One region of the Kineococcus deserti genome, then DNA from elsewhere that is predicted to be linked to it. Evidence: riboswitches for the same ligand, from Rfam matches in the RefSeq annotation. Region 1 holds a riboswitch; each other region holds the start of a gene.
What was found. A riboswitch is a leader RNA that binds a small molecule or an ion and turns the genes downstream of it on or off. The one in region 1 is predicted to bind S-adenosylmethionine.
Positions count from the first base shown of each region.

Region 2: linked by a shared signal. The riboswitch ahead of ACRYR2_RS09925 (ABC transporter substrate-binding protein) and the one ahead of ACRYR2_RS07695 (methylenetetrahydrofolate reductase) in region 1 are both predicted to bind S-adenosylmethionine.
Region 3: linked by a shared signal. The riboswitch ahead of ACRYR2_RS02865 (MetQ/NlpA family ABC transporter substrate-binding protein) and the one ahead of ACRYR2_RS07695 (methylenetetrahydrofolate reductase) in region 1 are both predicted to bind S-adenosylmethionine.

Region 1 covers NZ_JBJLSI010000007.1:55,760-61,347, forward strand. Annotated here, with positions in the region: gene metE (5-methyltetrahydropteroyltriglutamate--homocysteine S-methyltransferase) at 1-2,149, opposite strand, end outside; gene ACRYR2_RS07695 (methylenetetrahydrofolate reductase) at 2,146-3,093, opposite strand; SAM riboswitch class I at 3,155-3,246, opposite strand; SAM riboswitch class IV at 3,387-3,500, shown strand; gene ACRYR2_RS07700 (aminotransferase class V-fold PLP-dependent enzyme) at 3,557-4,891, shown strand; gene ACRYR2_RS07705 (rhodanese-like domain-containing protein) at 5,130-5,498, shown strand; gene ACRYR2_RS07710 (hypothetical protein) at 5,572-5,588, opposite strand, start outside.
Region 2 covers NZ_JBJLSI010000009.1:117,190-122,777, reverse strand. Annotated here, with positions in the region: gene ACRYR2_RS09930 (carbohydrate ABC transporter permease) at 1-844, opposite strand, end outside; gene ACRYR2_RS09925 (ABC transporter substrate-binding protein) at 841-2,208, opposite strand; SAM riboswitch class I at 2,424-2,514, opposite strand; partial or broken gene ACRYR2_RS09920 (Rne/Rng family ribonuclease) at 3,455-5,588, shown strand, end outside.
Region 3 covers NZ_JBJLSI010000002.1:187,864-193,451, reverse strand. Annotated here, with positions in the region: gene ACRYR2_RS02885 (amidohydrolase) at 1-366, shown strand, start outside; gene ACRYR2_RS02880 (diacylglycerol/lipid kinase family protein) at 415-1,314, shown strand; gene ACRYR2_RS02875 (methionine ABC transporter permease) at 1,409-2,008, opposite strand; gene ACRYR2_RS02870 (methionine ABC transporter ATP-binding protein) at 2,073-3,092, opposite strand; gene ACRYR2_RS02865 (MetQ/NlpA family ABC transporter substrate-binding protein) at 3,089-4,039, opposite strand; SAM riboswitch class IV at 4,107-4,217, opposite strand; gene ACRYR2_RS02860 (LLM class flavin-dependent oxidoreductase) at 4,261-5,588, opposite strand, start outside.

The DNA of each region.
Region 1 (5,588 bases):
CCTCCTCGGTCGAGGGCACCCGCGGGGAGTGGATGTCGTACACCCCCGGGCCGATGCCGCGGGCGAACCCGGCCCGGGCGATGTCGGCCAGCACCTCCATGCGCGAGCGGGCCGCCTCGATGCTCGTCACGTCGGCGTCCAGGCCGTCGATGGCGTCGATGACCTCCCCGAACTCGGAGTAGCACAGGTGGGTGTGGACCTGCGTCGCGTCGCCCGCTCCCGCGGTCGCGAGCCGGAACGAGGCGACCGACCAGTCCAGGTACGCCGGCTGGTCGGCGGTCTTGAGCGGCAGCAGTTCCCGCAACGCCGGTTCGTCGACCTGGACGATCCCGATGCCCGCGGCCTCCAGGTCGGCGACCTCGTCGCGCAGGGCCAGGGCGACCTGGCGGGCGGTGTCCCCCAGCGGCTGGTCGTCGCGGACGAAGGACCACGCCAGGATCGTCACGGGGCCGGTCAGCATCCCCTTGACGGGTTTCACCGTCCGGGACGCGGTGTAGGAACTCCACGGCACCGTGATGGGCGCCGGGCGCGTGACGTCGCCCCACAGGATCGGCGGCCGCACGCAGCGCGAACCGTACGACTGGACCCAGCCGTGCGCGGTGACGGCGAAACCGTCGAGCTGCTCGGCGAAGTACTGGACCATGTCGTTGCGCTCGGGTTCACCGTGCACGACGACGTCCAGGCCGAGTTCCTCCTGCAGCCGCACGACGCGCTCGATCTCGGCGCGCAGGAACTCCTCGTACGCGGCCTGCGCCAGGTCACCGCGGGTCCAGGCGGCCCGCGCACCGCGGATCTCGGTGGTCTGCGGGAAGGAACCGATGGTCGTCGTGGGCAGCTCCGGCAACCCCAGCGCCTCCTCCTGCGCCAGCCGGCGGACGGCGTAGTCGCTGCGGTCGTAGGCGTCCGGGGTCAGGGCGGCGAGCCGGTCGCGGACCTCCGGGCGCACCACTCCGGGGGCGGTGATCCGGTCGGCGCGGGCCGTGGCCGAGGCCGCGAGTTCGGCCTGCACGCTGTCCGCGTCCACCAGGGCCCTGCCCAGCAGGACGACCTCGGCGACCTTCTGGTCGGCGAACGCGAGCCAGCCGCGCAGCCGCTCGCCCAGCCGGCTCTCGCGGGAGACGTCGTGCGGGACGTGCAGCAGGGACGTGGAGGTTCCGGCGACGACGCGGCCGGCGACGCCCTCGAACTCCCGCAGCCGGGCCAGGGCCGCGACGAGGTCGGCGCGCCAGACGTTGTGCCCGTCCACGACGCCGCCGACGACGGTCTTGCCGGCGAGCACGCCGGTGTCGGCCGGGACCGGTCCCCGGACCAGGTCCAGGGCGACCCCCTCGACCGCCCCGAGGGAACCCAGGAACTCGCCCGGGTCGCCGTACGGGGTCGCGACCAGCAGCCGCGGCCGGCCCGCGAGGGCGGTCAGCCGCCCGTACGCGGCCTCGACGAGCCCCGCCAGCCCGGCGACCCCCGCCGTGGCCGAATCGCTCACCAGTGCCGGTTCGTCGAGCTGGACCCAGTCCGCACCCGCTGCCGCGTAGGCGCTCAGGAGCTCGGAGTAGGCGCCGAGCAGGTCGTCGAGCCGGGAGATCGGCGCGAAACCCGCGGGACTGCCGTCGGCGGCCTTGGCCAGCAGCAGGAACGTCACCGGGCCGACGACGACGGGCCGGGTCAGGAAACCGTCGGCGAGGGCCTCGGAGAACTCCCGGACCCCGCGGTCGTCGGCGAACCGGAACGTGGTGTCCGGCCCGATCTCCGGAACGAGGTAGTGGTAGTTCGTGTCGAACCACTTCGTCATCTCCAGCGGCGCGTCGGCACCCCGGCCGCGGGCGATCGTGGAGTACCCGACGAGGTCGACGCGGCCGTCGGCGCCGACGACGTCGGCGAACCGGGCCGGGACCGCACCGACGGCCACGGCCGCGTCGAGCACCTGGTCGTAGGCGGAGAAGTCCGACGGGATCGAGGCGTCGTGCGCGGGCAGACCCAGCGCGTTCAGCCGGCGCACCGTCGCGGCGCGCACCCCGGCGAGCGCGGCCTCCGTGGCGGCCAGGTCGGCGCGTCCGGCCCAGAGCGCCTCGAGGGCCCTCTTGGCCTCGCGGTCGGCGCCGATGCGGGGGTAACCCAGGACGGTCGCGGTCCAGGCGGGGTTCTCGGTCATCGAAGGCCTCCTACCGCGGCGTCGCGGTGCTGGTCGTGGGCGGGAGTTCGGGGCAGTGCGAGGTGGTCGAGCAGGTCCAGCGCGGGGGTGGCCGCGTTGAAGGTGTAGAGGTGCAGCCCGGGGGCGCCGGCGTCCAGCAGTCCCGCCGCCAGACCCGAGGAGAACGCGCCCGCGGCGCGCCGCCGGGTGGCGGCGTCGTCGGTGTCCAGGGCGGCCAGCAGGGGTTCGGGTGCCCGCACCCCGGTGAGTTCACCGATGCGGTTCAGCCGGTGCGGGTCGTCGGTCACCGCGATGCCCGGCAGCAGCGGGATGGTGACGCCCGCCGCACGGGCCCGGTGGACGAAACCGGCGTACTCGTCGGCCGAGAACGTCACCTGGCAGATCGCGAAGTGCGCACCGGCGTCCTGCTTGGCGCGCAGGGCCGCCAGGTCGCCGTCGCCTCCGCGGGGGAAGGCCGCGACGGCCAGGCTCAGCGGGCCCTCGTCGACCGGCCGGGCGCCGCCGCGCAGCGCCAGCCGCCGCCGGTCGGCGACCTGCAGCAGTTGCACCAGGTCGCAGGCGCGCCCGACGCCGTCGGGGTGCGGTGCCCAGTCGCCGACCCCCGTCGGCGGATCACCCCGCAGGGCCAGGACGTCGCGGACGCCGGCGTCGTAGAACTCGCAGGCCAGGTCCACGACCTCCCGGCGGGACAGCCCGACGCAGGTGAGGTGCGCCATCGCGGGGACGGCCGTCGTGCTCAGCACGTGGGCGAGCAGTTCCCGGCTCGGCGCGCGGGTGCCGCCCGCGGCCCCGAAGGTCACCGAGACGAAGTCGGGTCGGGTCGCGACGAGTTCGGAGACCTTGTGGCACAGAAAATCCCGGCCCGCCTCGGAACGGGCCGGGAAGAGCTCGAAACTGATCGTCGGCCGTCCTGCGCCCCCGGCGAGGAGCGGGGCCAGGGTCATCGGGCCGGCGCCCGACCTGGGTGCGGGTGAGCGGGTACGGCAGGTCGTGCGGACATCACGAACTCCATCGGCCTGGCTTTAGCACCCTCGCCCGGGCTCGGGGGGTTGCTGCGGCGTCGTCGAGCCAGGACTCTCGGCCGCTCTGGATGGTGTCGAGATCGAAAGTAGTCCGAGGCCGGTCGGTCCCACAAGTGCCTCCGGGCAGTAAGCCCGGTCGGCTGTCCGCGCGTTCGAGGCCGGGAACCGACGCGCCGATCTTGCTGTCGGCGGGCGATCGTGGCAATCTCCCCGCAGGTCATGAGTGCCAGCGACAAGCCCCGGCTCGCTGGCCGGCAACCCTCCTCCGCGGTGGGGTGCCCCGGGTGACGACCTGGCCGGTTCCGAGGTGGTTCCGGCAAGCGCGGACCTCGGCGGGGTGATCCCGGTCCTCCCGGCAGGGTCCTGTCCTCTGAGGAGTCCCGTCGTGTCGCTGAGCACCCTCTCGCCCGCCGCCTGTTCCGTGGTCCAGCCCCTGCTGCCCGTCGTGGGTGCCCGCACCCGGGTGCCGCTGGCCACCGGCGGGGAGGCCGTCTACGCCAACCTGGACAACGCCGCGAGCGCCCCTGCCCTGCAGACGGTCGCCGACCGCGTGGCCCGGGTGCTGCCGCACTACGCCAGCGTCCACCGTGGCGCCGGCTACCTCTCGCGCACCACCACCGCCCTGTTCGAGCAGGCCCGCGAGCAGGTCGGGGCCTTCGTGAGGGCCCGTCCCGACGACGTCGTGGTCTTCACCCGCAGCACCACCGACGCGCTCGACCTGCTCTCCCGCGCCGTCCCGGCGGGAGCGGAGGTGCTGGTCGCCGACGTGGAGCACCACGCGAACCTGCTGCCCTGGCAGCGGTCGGCCCGCACGACGGTGGTGCGCGGCGGCACCGACGCCGAGGAGACCACCGCCCTGCTGGAGGCCGGGCTGGCCACCGGGCGGTACGCCGTGCTCGCGGTCGCGGGCGCCTCGAACGTGACCGGGGAGGTGCTGCCGCTGCGCCGGCTGGCCCGCGCCGCGCACGCCGCGGGCGCGCGGATCGCCGTCGACGGCGCCCAGCTGCTGCCGCACCGGCGGGTCGACGTCGCGGCGGACGAGATCGACTGGATCGCCCTGTCCGGGCACAAGCTCTACGCCCCCTTCGGTTCCGGCGCGCTGGTCGGCCGGCGCGACTGGCTCGACGCCGCCGAGCCGTACCTGGCCGGTGGCGGGGCGACCCTGGACGTCAGCCACGACGCCGTGCGCTGGGCGCAGGGCCCGGACCGGCACGAGGCCGGATCGCCCAACGTGGTCGGCGCCGTCGCGCTCGCGCAGGCCTGCGCGACGTTGTCCGCCCTGCCCGCAGGAGCTCTGGAGGCCCACGAGACGGCGTTGCGCGACCGCCTCGTCGCCGGGCTCACGGCACTGGACGGTGTCGCGGTCGTCCGCCCGCACCCCGGGGACGCGGTGGGGGTCGTCACCTTCACCGTGCCCGGTCAGGAGGTCTCGAAGGTCGCGGCGTACCTGTCGGCCGAGCACGGCATCGGCGTGCGCGACGGCCGGTTCTGCGCCCACCGGTTCGCGAACTCCCTCGGCCTGGTCGAGGGGGGCCTGCGGGCCTCGACGGGGGTCGGGACGGGAACCGCCGACGTGGACCGGTTGCTGGCCGCCGTCGAGCAGTTCCTCACCTCCGGTCCGGAACTCGAGTACGGGATCGTCGACGGCCACTGGGGCCCGCTGCACGACCTCCGTCCCGCCCCCGAACGTTTCCTCGACTCCACCCGGGAACCGGGCTGACCCGACCCCCGCTCACGGGGACCGGCGACAAGCCTGGCCGGTCGGTCGGCGGCCCTCTCCGGCCGCGGGAGGGCCGCGTGGCACCGGGGCCGTGGAGGTGCTCGGCACCAGGGCCGCGTACCGTGCCGCCGACCGGTCGCGCTCCGCCGACCTGCCCGCCGCGTGGCGCGGGCGTCGGGGGTCGTGCCCGTGTCAGAACCCGTTCACGCGAGCGCGTGGACCGCACCTGAGGAGTGAGATGAGCGAGACCACCCTTCCCGAGGCACCCCTCGTCGATGCCGAGACGGCCGGCCGCGCCGTCGCCGGCGGGGCGTTGTTCGTCGACGTGCGCAGCGAGGCCGGCCGCGCCTCGGCCGGGGACCTGCCGCAGGCCGTCGTCGTGGCCAAGACCGAGGTCGCGCAGAAGTTCGCCGTCGGGGAGCCGACCGCGCTGCCGCAACTGACCGGCCTGGACCAGGAGATCGTCGTGATCTGCGGCTCGCCGGCCGGGTCGGGACCCGTCACCGCCGAACTGCTGGCCGCGGGTTTCACCGACGTGGTCCAGGTCGACGGCGGGTTCCCGGCGTGGAAGGCGGCGGGCCTGGCGGTGAGTGGACCACAGGCCTGACCCCGCGGGACGACACGGTGACCGGCGCCGAGCACACGGCGGCGCCGCGCCTGGAGCACCGGGGCCTGGTGGGTCAGGGCCTCGGTTCAC
Region 2 (5,588 bases), on a different contig from region 1:
CGTAGCTGCCCCGCATGCCGGTCCGGAAGATCTCGAAACTGCTGACGATGGTGGACACCCCCGGCCCGCCCTGCGTCACGACCGTGACCAGGTCGAAGACCTTCAGGCCGATGACCAGTTCGAGCAGCAGCACCGAGAACACGTTCGGTGCGATGACCGGCCACACGACGTTCGTGAACGACCGGAACGTCCCGGCCCCGTCCAGGGCGGCCGCCTCGCGCAGTTCCTCGGGAACCCCGAGCAGGGCCGCGAACACCAGCAACGTCACCAGCGGGGTCCACTGCCACACGTGCATGACGACGAGCGCACCGAACGCGCCGACGCTGTCGCCCAGCGGGTTGGCCCCCGGGAACCCGAGCGCCGAGAACAGCCCGCCGAACGCCCCGCCGACCGGGGCCAGCATGAGCTTCCACGCCACCCCGACCATGACCGGTGGTGTCACCAGCGGCAGCAGCAGGATCGTGCCGACGACGCCGAACCGGGTGCCCCGCGCGTGCAGCAGCAGCGCCAGCACCACTCCGAGGGCCGTCGCCGCCAGCGCGGCGACGACGGCGAACACCACCGAGCGCACCAGGGAGCCGGCGAACGCCACCGACTCCCAGGCCTCGACGAAGTTGTCGGTGCCGGTGAAGACCTGCAGCGGTTTGGCCAGCGACGACTTGGTGAACGCCAGCGCCACGACGAACAGCGTCGGGTAGACGAGCATCAGGGCGAGCCCGGCCAGGCTCGGCGCGGCCAGCCACGTCGAGACGTGCCCCGGGCGGTGCCGTCCGGGGACGGCGCGCCGGGAGCCGTTGCCGCGCTGGCGCGGCACGGTGCCGCGTCGTTCGTCCAGGAGCGTCATCCGAGCGTCTTCCCCCAGCTCTCGGCGGCCTTGTCGAGCGCGGCCTGCGGGTCCTCGGTGCCCTGGATGGCCAGCGCGAGCTGGTCGACGAGGTCCTGCAGGGCCTTCGGCGCGCCGGCCTGCTTCGGCCACACCAGCGGGTCGCCCGTCAGGCCCTCGCGGATGACGTCGGTCGCCTTCCCGGCGGCGGTGGCGTACTCCGCCGACTCCAGCACGCTCGTGCGGGCCGGGTCGATGCCCGACCCGGCCGTCGAGGCCAGCAGGAAGTTGCGCTCCCGGTCGGTGGCCCACTTGATGAACGCGGCCGCCTTGTCCTGCTGGGACGAGGCCGTCGAGACGCCGAGGCCGAAACCGGAGTCCAGCGCCGAACGCGGTGTCGTGTTCGACCCGCCGACCGGCAGCGTCACCACGCCCCACTTGTCGACGATCTTCGAGCTGGCCGGGTCCTGCGCCTTCAGCCCCAGGTCGGTCCAGGTGTCGAGCATCGCGCCCTGACCGGCCAGGAACGCCGAGTTGGCCTGGTCGAAGCCGGTCTGCAGCGGCGTCGGCAGCGCCGAGGGCGCCACGGTGATGAGGTGCTGCAGCGCGGCCAGCCCCTCCTGGCCCGCGAACGCCGGCCCGCCGTCGGCGTCGACCAGCGTCCCGCCGTACCCGGCGAGGCGGTTGATGAAGGAGCAGCCGAGGATCATCGGCACCTGCTGGCCCTCGACGATCGCGCCGTAGACGCTGCCGCCGGAGTCCTGGGTGATCTTCGCCGCGGCGGCGTCGTACTCGTCCCACGTCGTGGGCGGCTGCACGCCGTACCGCTCGAAAACCTCGGCGTTGTAGTAGAGGACGTGGGTGTCGCCGTCGAAGGGCAGGCCGTAGCGCTTGCCGTCCAGCAGCGTGTACGGGTCGTAGACCGACGGGAGGAAGTCGTCGGTGCCGATGTCGCCGTTCGCGCCGATCCAGTCGGTCAGGTCCACGAGGGCGTCGGCGTTCACCAGCTCACCGAGGCCGAAGTAGAAGTAGTCGAAGACGTCGAACTCCCCGTCGCCGCCCTGCACGTCCAGGATCTGCTTGCTCGTCAGCTGGTCGTAGGGGATCGCGGTGACCTCGAGCTTGCCGCCGAACTCCTGCTCGAACGCCGGCCCGAGCAGGTCGGTGAAGGCCAGCACGTGCGGCTGGTTGACCATCAGCTTGATGGTCGCGCCCTGCAGGTCGACGGCCTGCGCGGCGGCCAGCCCGGAGGCCGACTGCTCCTCACCGCAGGCGGCGAGCGCACCGAGCGCGCCGATGCCGAGGGCGGAGGACAGCACCCGGCGGCGGGAGGCGATCAGGCGCGAGGTGCTCGTGGGCAGAGGGGTGCGACGGGGCGCGGACATGGGTGTGCTCCGGTGGGTGGGCGGACGGACGTCCGTCGGGGGTGCGCGCGGTGGCGGCGCGCTCGGGAGGGGTCTGGGGGAGGGACTGCGCTGGTCAGAGAGCGCGGAGCGTCCCCCGGCGCATCGACGAACCCGGGGTACAGGTCATCGAGGCCGTGCGCGAGAGGTCGACGTGGTAACGCCGGGTCAGACGGGTACAGCTGGTCACAGCGGTTCCTCCATCGCCCCTGGCGGGAGCACCTGCCGCTCGCGCGGTGGTTGCTGTGGCGTCGACGAGCCAGGTCTCTCGGCCACTCTGGATGGGTGTTGATCAGACCGTAGCGGACGCGGGGGCCTCCTGACCACGTTCCTGCCGGATCGGTGCGAAGGGTCACCTGCGGTCGGCTGTGCCACACTGGCGGTGGCCGAGCGTTCCCCACACCGGGCGCGCGGCCCGCCGTCGAGACCGCCGCCTGGTGCGCGGGTCCCGGGCAGCGCCGCGGTCTGGTGGAAGGACCTCGCAGGCGCCCCGGCCCTCGTGCTGGACGACGACCGCCGGCGGCACGGGCGGAGCACGCGTCGCGCGAACCCGCCGGTGCACCGAGGACTTCCGTCGGGTGCGGGACGACCCGCCCGGCGATTCCGACGAGGACGCTCGAGCGGCCGCGGGTTGACCGGTGGAGCGGACGCTGCGGGCGAAGCGGAGCAACCCGTGACGACCACACCTGAAGAGAACGCCGCCGCAGCTGCCGCGGACGAGAAGACCACCCCCGCGACGAAGCCGCGGCGACGTCGCGCGGCCAGTCGTCCCGCCGGCCCGCCGGCGCACGTCGAGGCCCCTGTCGAGACCACCGTCGAGGCGGAGACGCCCGCCCCCGTGACCGTGCCGGCCCCCGACGCCCCCGCGGTCGAGGCACCCGCTGCCGAGGTGCCCGCTGCCGAGGAGGCGGCCCCGCGCCGCCGCACGCGCCGCGCCACCCGCAAGGTGGCCACCCCCGAGGTGAGCCCCGAGCCGGTCGCCGAGCCGGTCGCCGAACCGGTCGCCGCGGCCGAAGCGGCCGCCGAGCCCGCCGCCGACGAGGCCCCGGCCGAGCCGGTCAAGGCTCCTGCCCGGCGCCGCCGCTCCCGCAAGGCCACCGCTGCGCCCGTCGAGCCGACCGTCGAGCCGACCGTCGACGTGACCCCGGCGGCTCCAGAGGCGACGCCGGTGCCGGAGGTGGCCGAGGTCGCCGCCGTCGCCGAGGACGTCCCCGTCGAGGAGGCGCCCGTCGAGCAGCCCACCGGGGCCGGTGCGGCCCCGGCCGAGGCGCCCGTCGAGGAGCAGGTCGAGACCCGATCCGAGGCCCAGCCCGAGACCCAGCCCGACCTCATGGACGACCCGGTGCTCCTGCGCGCCGCCGGGATGGCCCGCGGTGGCCGCCGTGAGCGCACCGACGCCGAGCGCGCGGCCGACGCCGCCGCCCGCGCGACCGCCCTGTTCTTCCAGGCTCCCGAGGCCGAGGAGGCGCCTCGGCGCCGTCGCCGCGCCTCCGCCCCGGCCGGCCCGCCGCCCGGAGCCGACCAGGACGCCCTCGACGTCTTCGCCCGCCGCGCCTTCGAGACCGGGCAGGCCGACCAGGACGAGACCGACGAGGTCGACGAGGTCGACGAGGACGTGCTCGAAGGCACCGCCGACGACCTCGAGGAGACCCTGGACGACGCCGGCGCCGAGGACGACACCGAGGACGGCCAGGACGAGGACCGGGACGAGGACGGGGGTGCACCGCGCCGCCGCCGTCGCCGCGGCGGACGGGGCCGCCGCAGCCGCACCCGTGAGGACTCCGACGAGGAGGCTCCGACCGGGGACTCCGACGAGGAGGCCCGTGAGTCCGACGAGACCGAGGAGCCGGAGGAGTCCGAGGAGGACGCCGGCGAGGACACCGGCGAGGACGGCGAGGAGTCGTCGGGCTCGTCCCGGCGCCGTCGTCGCCGCCGTCGCCGCGGGGGGGCGGCCGACTCGGAGGAGACCTCGCCCGACGACCCGCCGAACACCGTCACCCGGGTCCGGGAACCGCGCCGGCCGCGCAGCACCGGCGGCACCGGCGGCACCGGCGAGGACGAGATCACCGCGCTGCGCGGCTCGACCCGCCTGGAGGCCAAGAAGCAGCGCCGCCGCGAGGGCCGGGAGGCCGGTCGCAAGCGCGCCATCCTCACCGAGGCCGAGTTCCTGGCCCGTCGCGAGTCCGTCGAGCGCGTCATGGTCGTGCGCCAGCAGGACGACAAGACCCAGATCGGCGTCCTCGAGGACGGGATCCTCGTGGAGCACTACGGCGCCAAGCAGGCGCAGACGACGATGGTCGGCAACGTCTACCTCGGCCGCGTGCAGAACGTGCTGCCGAGCATGGAGGCCGCGTTCGTCGACGTCGGCAAGGGACGCAACGCCGTCCTGTACGCCGGTGAGGTCAACTGGGACGCCGCCGGGCTCGAGGGCCAGCCGCGGCGCATCGAGGCCGCGCTGAAGTCCGGCGACCCCGTCCTGGTCCAGGTCACCAAGGACCCGGTGGGCCACAAGGGCGCCCGGCTGACCAGCCAGGTCTCCCTGCCCGGCCGCTACCTCGTCTACGTCCCGCGCGGGTCGATGACGGGCATCTCCCGCAAGCTGCCCGACACCGAGCGCGCGCGGCTGAAGAAGGTCCTCAAGGAGGTCGTGCCCGCCGGCGCGGGCGTCATCGTGCGCACCGCCGCCGAGGGCGTGGCCGAGGAGGAGCTGCGTGCCGACGTCCAGCGCCTGCAGGCGACGTGGGAGGCCATCCAGGCCAAGGCGCAGAGCAAGAACGCGCCGATCCTGCTGCACGGTGAACCGGACCTGACCGTCCGCGTCGTGCGCGACGTCTTCAACGAGGACTTCTCCAAGGTCGTCGTCTCCGGGGACGCCGCCTGGGACGCGGTCCACGGCTACGTCGCCGACGTGGCCCCCGACCTCGCCGGGCGCCTCGAGCGCTGGGAGGGCAGCCAGGACGTCTTCGAGCACCACCGGATCGACGAGCAGCTGGCCAAGGCCCTGGGCCGCAAGGTCTGGCTGCCCTCGGGCGGGTCGCTGGTCATCGACCCGACCGAGGCGATGCACGTCATCGACGTCAACACCGGCAAGTTCACCGGCGCCGGTGGCACCCTCGAGGAGACCGTCACCCGCAACAACCTCGAGGCGGCCGAGGAGATCGTGCGGCAGCTGCGGCTGCGCGACATCGGCGGGATCATCGTCATCGACTTCATCGACATGGTCCTGGAGTCCAACCGCGACCTGGTCCTGCGCCGGCTCGTGGAGTGCCTGGGCCGGGACCGGACCAAGCACCAGGTCGCCGAGGTCACCTCGCTGGGCCTGGTCCAGATGACCCGCAAGCGGACCGGGCAGGGCCTGGCGG
Region 3 (5,588 bases), on a different contig from region 1:
CGGCACCGCTCCCTGACCGTCCCCGGGCTGCTGGCCGCGGCGGGCCTGCGGATCGCGCTGACGACCGACCACCCCGTCGTCCCGATCCAGTACCTGCCCCTGTCGGCGACGATTGCGGTCAAGGAGGGGCTGGACCGCGACGAGGCGCTGCGCGCGCTCACCGTGAACCCCGCCACCATCCTCGGCCTGGCCGACCGGGTCGGGTCGCTGGCCCCGGGGCTGGACGGGGACGTCGTCGTCTGGTCCGGTGACCCGCTGGACGTCATGTCCCGCGCGCTCCACGTCGTCCTGCGCGGCCGGTCGGTCTACCGGTGGGACGGGGCCGGGCAGGTGGCGCGGGGCGCCGGGGACTGGGAGACCCTGTGAATCCGGCGCAGGGCGGCACCCGGTGATCAGCCGGTTCGTTGCCCCCGCGTGAGCAGCAACGAGTACCTGGCCGTCGTCAACGCCGGAGCCGGATCAGCGCGTCCCGACGTCGTCGAGGCGGTCGTGGGGGAGCTGGGCCGCAGCGGCGACGTCGAGCTGCGCCGCACCGGCAGCCTGGACGACCTGCGTGCGGCGCTGCTGGGCGCCGACGGGCGGCGTCTGGTGGTCATGGGTGGGGACGGCTCCCTGCACGCTGCGCTGCAACTGCTGTGGGACGCCGGTGCGACCCGCGCGGTCGGGCCGCTGGGCATCGTCCCCCTGGGCACCGGCAACGACCTCGCCCGCTCGCTGCGGCTGCCGCTGGACCCCGTCGCGGCGGCCCGGGTCGTCACCACCGGGCACCCCCGCGGCCTGGAGCTCCTGGTCGACAGCCAGGACCGCATCACCGTCAACACCGTCCACGCCGGGATCGGGGCCTCGGCCACGGCCAAGGCGCAGCGCCTGAAGAAGGGACTGGGGGCGGCGGCCTACCCCGTCGGCGCCGCCTGGGCCGGCGTCAGCGCCGGCAAGGGCTTCCGGTTGCGGGTCGAGGTCGACGGGCAGGTCGTCGCGCCGGGGCAGGAGCCGGTCCTGATGGTCGGCATCGGGATCGGGGGCACCATCGGCGGCGGTGCCCCGCTCGTGCCCGGCGCCGACCCCCACGACGGCGTCGCCGACGTCGTCGTCAGCACCTCCACCGGCCCGCTGGCCCGCCTCGGCTTCGCCGTCGGCCTGCGCCGCGGCGTCCACGTCGAACGCCAGGACGTGACCACCGCGGCCGGCAAGGTCGTCGAGATCACCGCCGAGTCCGGGACCTTCCGGCTGAACTCCGACGGCGAGGTCACCGGCCCGCAGACCCGCGAGCGGTTCGAGATGCACGCCGACGTCTGGCACGTCCTCTGCCCCTGACCCGTCCACCTGCTGGTGATCGAGCACAACACGTGGTCGTGGAGGTGCGCCGACCCCGGACCTGTTGTGCTCGATCACCAGCAGGTGGACCGCGTCAGCGGCGCATGACGCCGCGCGCCAGCCGGTTCCCGATGACCTGACCCACCTGCACGATGACGATGATCGCGAACACGGCCACGTAGATGATCCCGTAGTCGTAGCGCTGCTTGCCGTAGGTGATGGCGTAGTCGCCCAGCCCGCCGCCGCCGACCAGACCCGCCTGCGCGGTCATGTCGACGATGCCGATGAAGATGAACGTGTAGCCCAGGATCAGCGGGCCCAGGCCCTCGGGGATCACGACACCGAACAGGATCGACAACCGCGAGGCGCCCACCGCGCGGGCGGCCTCGACGACGCCGGGGTCGACGCTGACGAGGCTCTGCTCGACGATGCGCGCGACGGCGAACGCGGCCGCCAGCGAGATCGCGAACGTCACCGCGGTCGTCCCGATCGTGGTGCCCACCACGGCGATCTGCAGCGGGGTGATCGCGGCCAGGAAGATGACGAACGGGATGGGGCGCACGAGGTTCACGACGAACCCGATGAGCACGAACACGAGCCGGTTGCCGAACAGGTTGCCCGGCCGGGTCGCGTACAGCGCCGTGCCCAGCACCAGCCCCAGCACGCCGGAGGCGACGAGCGAGACGACCGACATGAGCAGCGTCTGCCAGATCGCGTCCTGGAAGACGTCGATCGTGTCCAGGAAACCGTCGAACACCTCAGGCCTCCTCGACCGCGTGGATGCCGGCCGCCCGCAGCGCCTCGAGCGCTGCGTCGGGGGAACCGGTCAGTTCGTACGTCAGTGATCCCGTCCGGCGCTCGCGGATCTCCGAGACCCCGCCGTAGACGAGCTCGGCCGTGGTGCCGCTCGAGCGGAACACCTCGTCGATGCGCTGCTGCAGCCGGGGTTCGTCGGTGATGCGCACGCTGACCAGGCGGCCCGGGTGCTGGTGCCGCAACCGTTCCAGCGTGTCGGCCGACGGGCGGTCGTGGGTGGCGCTGCGCACGAACCGTTGCGCCGCAGGCGTCTGCGGGTCGGAGAACACGTCGTAGGTGTCACCGACCTCCACCAGCCGCCCGTTCTCCATGACGGCCACCCGGTCGGCGATCTGCCGCACGGCCTCCATCTCGTGCGTGATGACCACGATCGTCACGCCGAGTTCGGTGTTCACCCGGCGCAGCAGCGACAGGACCTCGGTGGTGGTCTCGGGGTCCAGGGCGCTGGTGGCCTCGTCGGCCAGCAGCAGCGGCGGGTTCGTCGCGAGCGCACGGGCGATCCCGACGCGCTGCTTCTGCCCGCCGGACAACTGCTCGGGATAGCTGTGGGCGCGGTCCAGCAACCCGACGAAGTCGAGCAGCTCGGCCGTGCGGCGGTCCCGTTCCTTCGGCCCGACGCCGGCGACCTTCAGCGGGTACGCGACGTTCCCGGCCACGGTCCGGGACCGGAACAGGTTGAACTGCTGGAAGATCATCCCGATCTTGGACCGGGCGGCCCGCAACTGCTTCTCGGACAGCTTGGTCAGGTCCTGCCCGCCGACCAGGACGTGGCCCGACGTCGGCTTCTCGAGGGCGTTGAGCAGCCGCACGAGGGTCGACTTGCCGGCCCCGGAGTACCCGATGACCGCCAGCACCTCGCCCTCGAGCACGTCGAGCGAAACGGCGTCGACCGCCGTGACGGTGGACCCGTCACGACGGCCGAAGCTCTTGGAGACCTTCTCCAGGGTGATGAGCGCGCTCACTGGCCCGCGGCGGCCTTCGCGTCCTCTTCGACCTCGGCGAGGCTGGCCTGCAGGTCGGCGGCCGGGACGTCCTGGACGACGGCGCTCGGGTTGTCCTGCAGGAAGACCTCCTGCACGGCCGGGTCGTGGAACAGGTCCACGAGCTTCGCGTAGGTCTCGTCGTCCTTGTCCTCGGCGCGGGCGGCGAAGATGTTGACGTACGGGGCGGCCGCGGCGGCGGTCGGGTCGTCGGCGACGATGATGTCGTCCTCGGGCAGGCCCGCGGCCGTGGCGTAGTTGTTGTTCACGACGGCGGCGGCGACCGAGCCGCTCTGCAGCGCGCTGGCGGTCTGGTCCGCGGCGACCGCGGTGACCTGGACCTTGGAGGTCTCGATGTCGTTGGTCGTGGAGAAGGCGGTGCCGCCGTCCTTCAGCGTCAGCAGGCCACCCTGCTGCAGGACGAGCAGCGCGCGGGCCTGGTTGATCGCGTCGTTGGGGATGGCGACCTGGGCGTCGGCCGGCAGCGCCTCGGCGGAGTCGGCGGTCAGCGAGTACAGCGGCAGCGGGTAGACCGCGGTGGCGCCGACGGGCTGGATGTCGTCGTCGGCCTCGACGTTGTAGTTGGCGAGGTACTGGATGTGCTGGAACTGGTTCAGGTCCAGCTCACCCTGCGACAGCGCCGGGTTCGGCAGCGTGTAGTCGGAGAAGTTGACCAGTTCGACGGTCACGCCGAGCTGCGACTTCGCCAGGTCGGTGTAGGTGCGCCAGTAGGGCAGCGACTGGTCCGCGACGCCGATGCGCACGGTCTCGCCGGAGGACTCGCCGCCGGCCGTGGTGCTCGTGGAGTCGTCCCGGTTGCCCAGGACGAGCGCCACGACCACGACGGCGATCACGACGACGGCGGCGACGATCCCGATGAGCAGACCGCGACGCTTCGGCTTGTCGGGCAGGGCGGGGGCGTTGGACACGAGGGACTCCGGAGGTCGATCGGGCGGGCGCGCGGCTCGCTGCACTCCGTGGTCGACGGCGTCCGGTGATCCGCGCTTGCCGGACGGGGTCGTCCGGCCAGGTCCTCACCTGGGGCACCCCACCGCGGAGGAGGGTTGCCGGACAGCCAGCCAGGGCTTCGCGCTGTCACTCATGACCTGTGTGAACCTTAACACCGCCGCGACGGCCCGCACACCGCTTCTCAGGAGACCGGCACGACCTGCGCCTGCGGGACCCGGTCCGTCCCGAAGGCCCCCCGGTACCGGGCCGCCGGGTGCCGCTCGTTGAGCCGGGGCGAGCCGAAGAGCTTCTGCCGCAGCGGACCCGGCGCGTACTCCGCCTGCGCCAGCCCGCGCTCGCGCAGCACCGGCAGCACGTGGTCGGCGAACTCGGCGAACGACCCGGGGATCACCCAGTTGATCACGTTGATCCCGTCGACCCCCGCCTGCTGCCACTGCGCCAGCCGGTCGGCGATCTGCTCGGGCGTGCCGACGACGCGCTGGCTGGTGGCCCGCTGACGGGCCAGGTCGGCCACGACGGGTTCGCGGTCGGTGATGTGCTTGGACAACCACTCGGTGAACCCGCGGGCGGTGTCGGTCTCGACGTCCTTCAGCGGCGTCTGCGGCGGGTAGACCCGGCCCGTGCGGTCCACGACGGCGGCGTGCGCCAGGTACCCGTCGACGCTGACGAACTCGTCGTGCTCGGCGGCCTTGCGCTGCGCCTCCTCCTCGGTCGAGCCGATGACGAAGCTCAGGCCCTGGTAGAAGGTCACGTCCTCCGGGCGACGGCCGGCGGCGACGGCCAGTTCGCGCGTCTCGCGGATCTGCTGCGTCGCCAGCACCGGTGAGGGGGAGATGACGAACACGGCCTCGGCGTGCTGCGCCGCGAACCGCCGCCCCGACAGGGACGAGCCGGCCTGGAACAGCAGCGGGGTGCGCTGCGGAGACGGCGAGGGCAGGTGCGGTCCCTCGACCCGGTACCGCTGCCCGGAGTGGAAGATCTTGTGGATCTTCGCAGGGTCGGCGTGCACGCCGTTCGCCTTGTCGGCCAGCAGGGCGTCGTCCTCCCAGGACCCCTCCCAGAGCTTGTAGACGACGTCGACGTACTCCTGCGCCCAGCGGTAGCGCTCGGCGTGCTCGGTGATCCGGTCCAGGCCGTAGTTGCGGGCTCCGTTGTCCTGGGTGCCGGTGACGACGTTCCAGGCGATCCGGCCGTTCGAGATGTGGTCCAGCGTCGAGATCTGCCGGGCGAAGTTGAACGGGTGGTTCTGGAACACGTTCGACGTCGTGGCGAACCCGAGGTGCTCGGTGTTCACCGCCAGCGCCGACAGCAGGACGGTCGGGTCGTTGGAGGGGATCTGCAGGCCCTCGCGGACGTACACGTCGAAGTCGGCGTCGGCGTCGCCGTACAACCCGCTGACGTCGGCGAAGAACATCGTGTCGAACTTCGCGGCCTCGAGCAGCTTCGCGGTCTCGATCCAGGTGCGCACGTCGTTGAACTCGTGCTGCCGCGCGTCCGGCCGGCGCCACT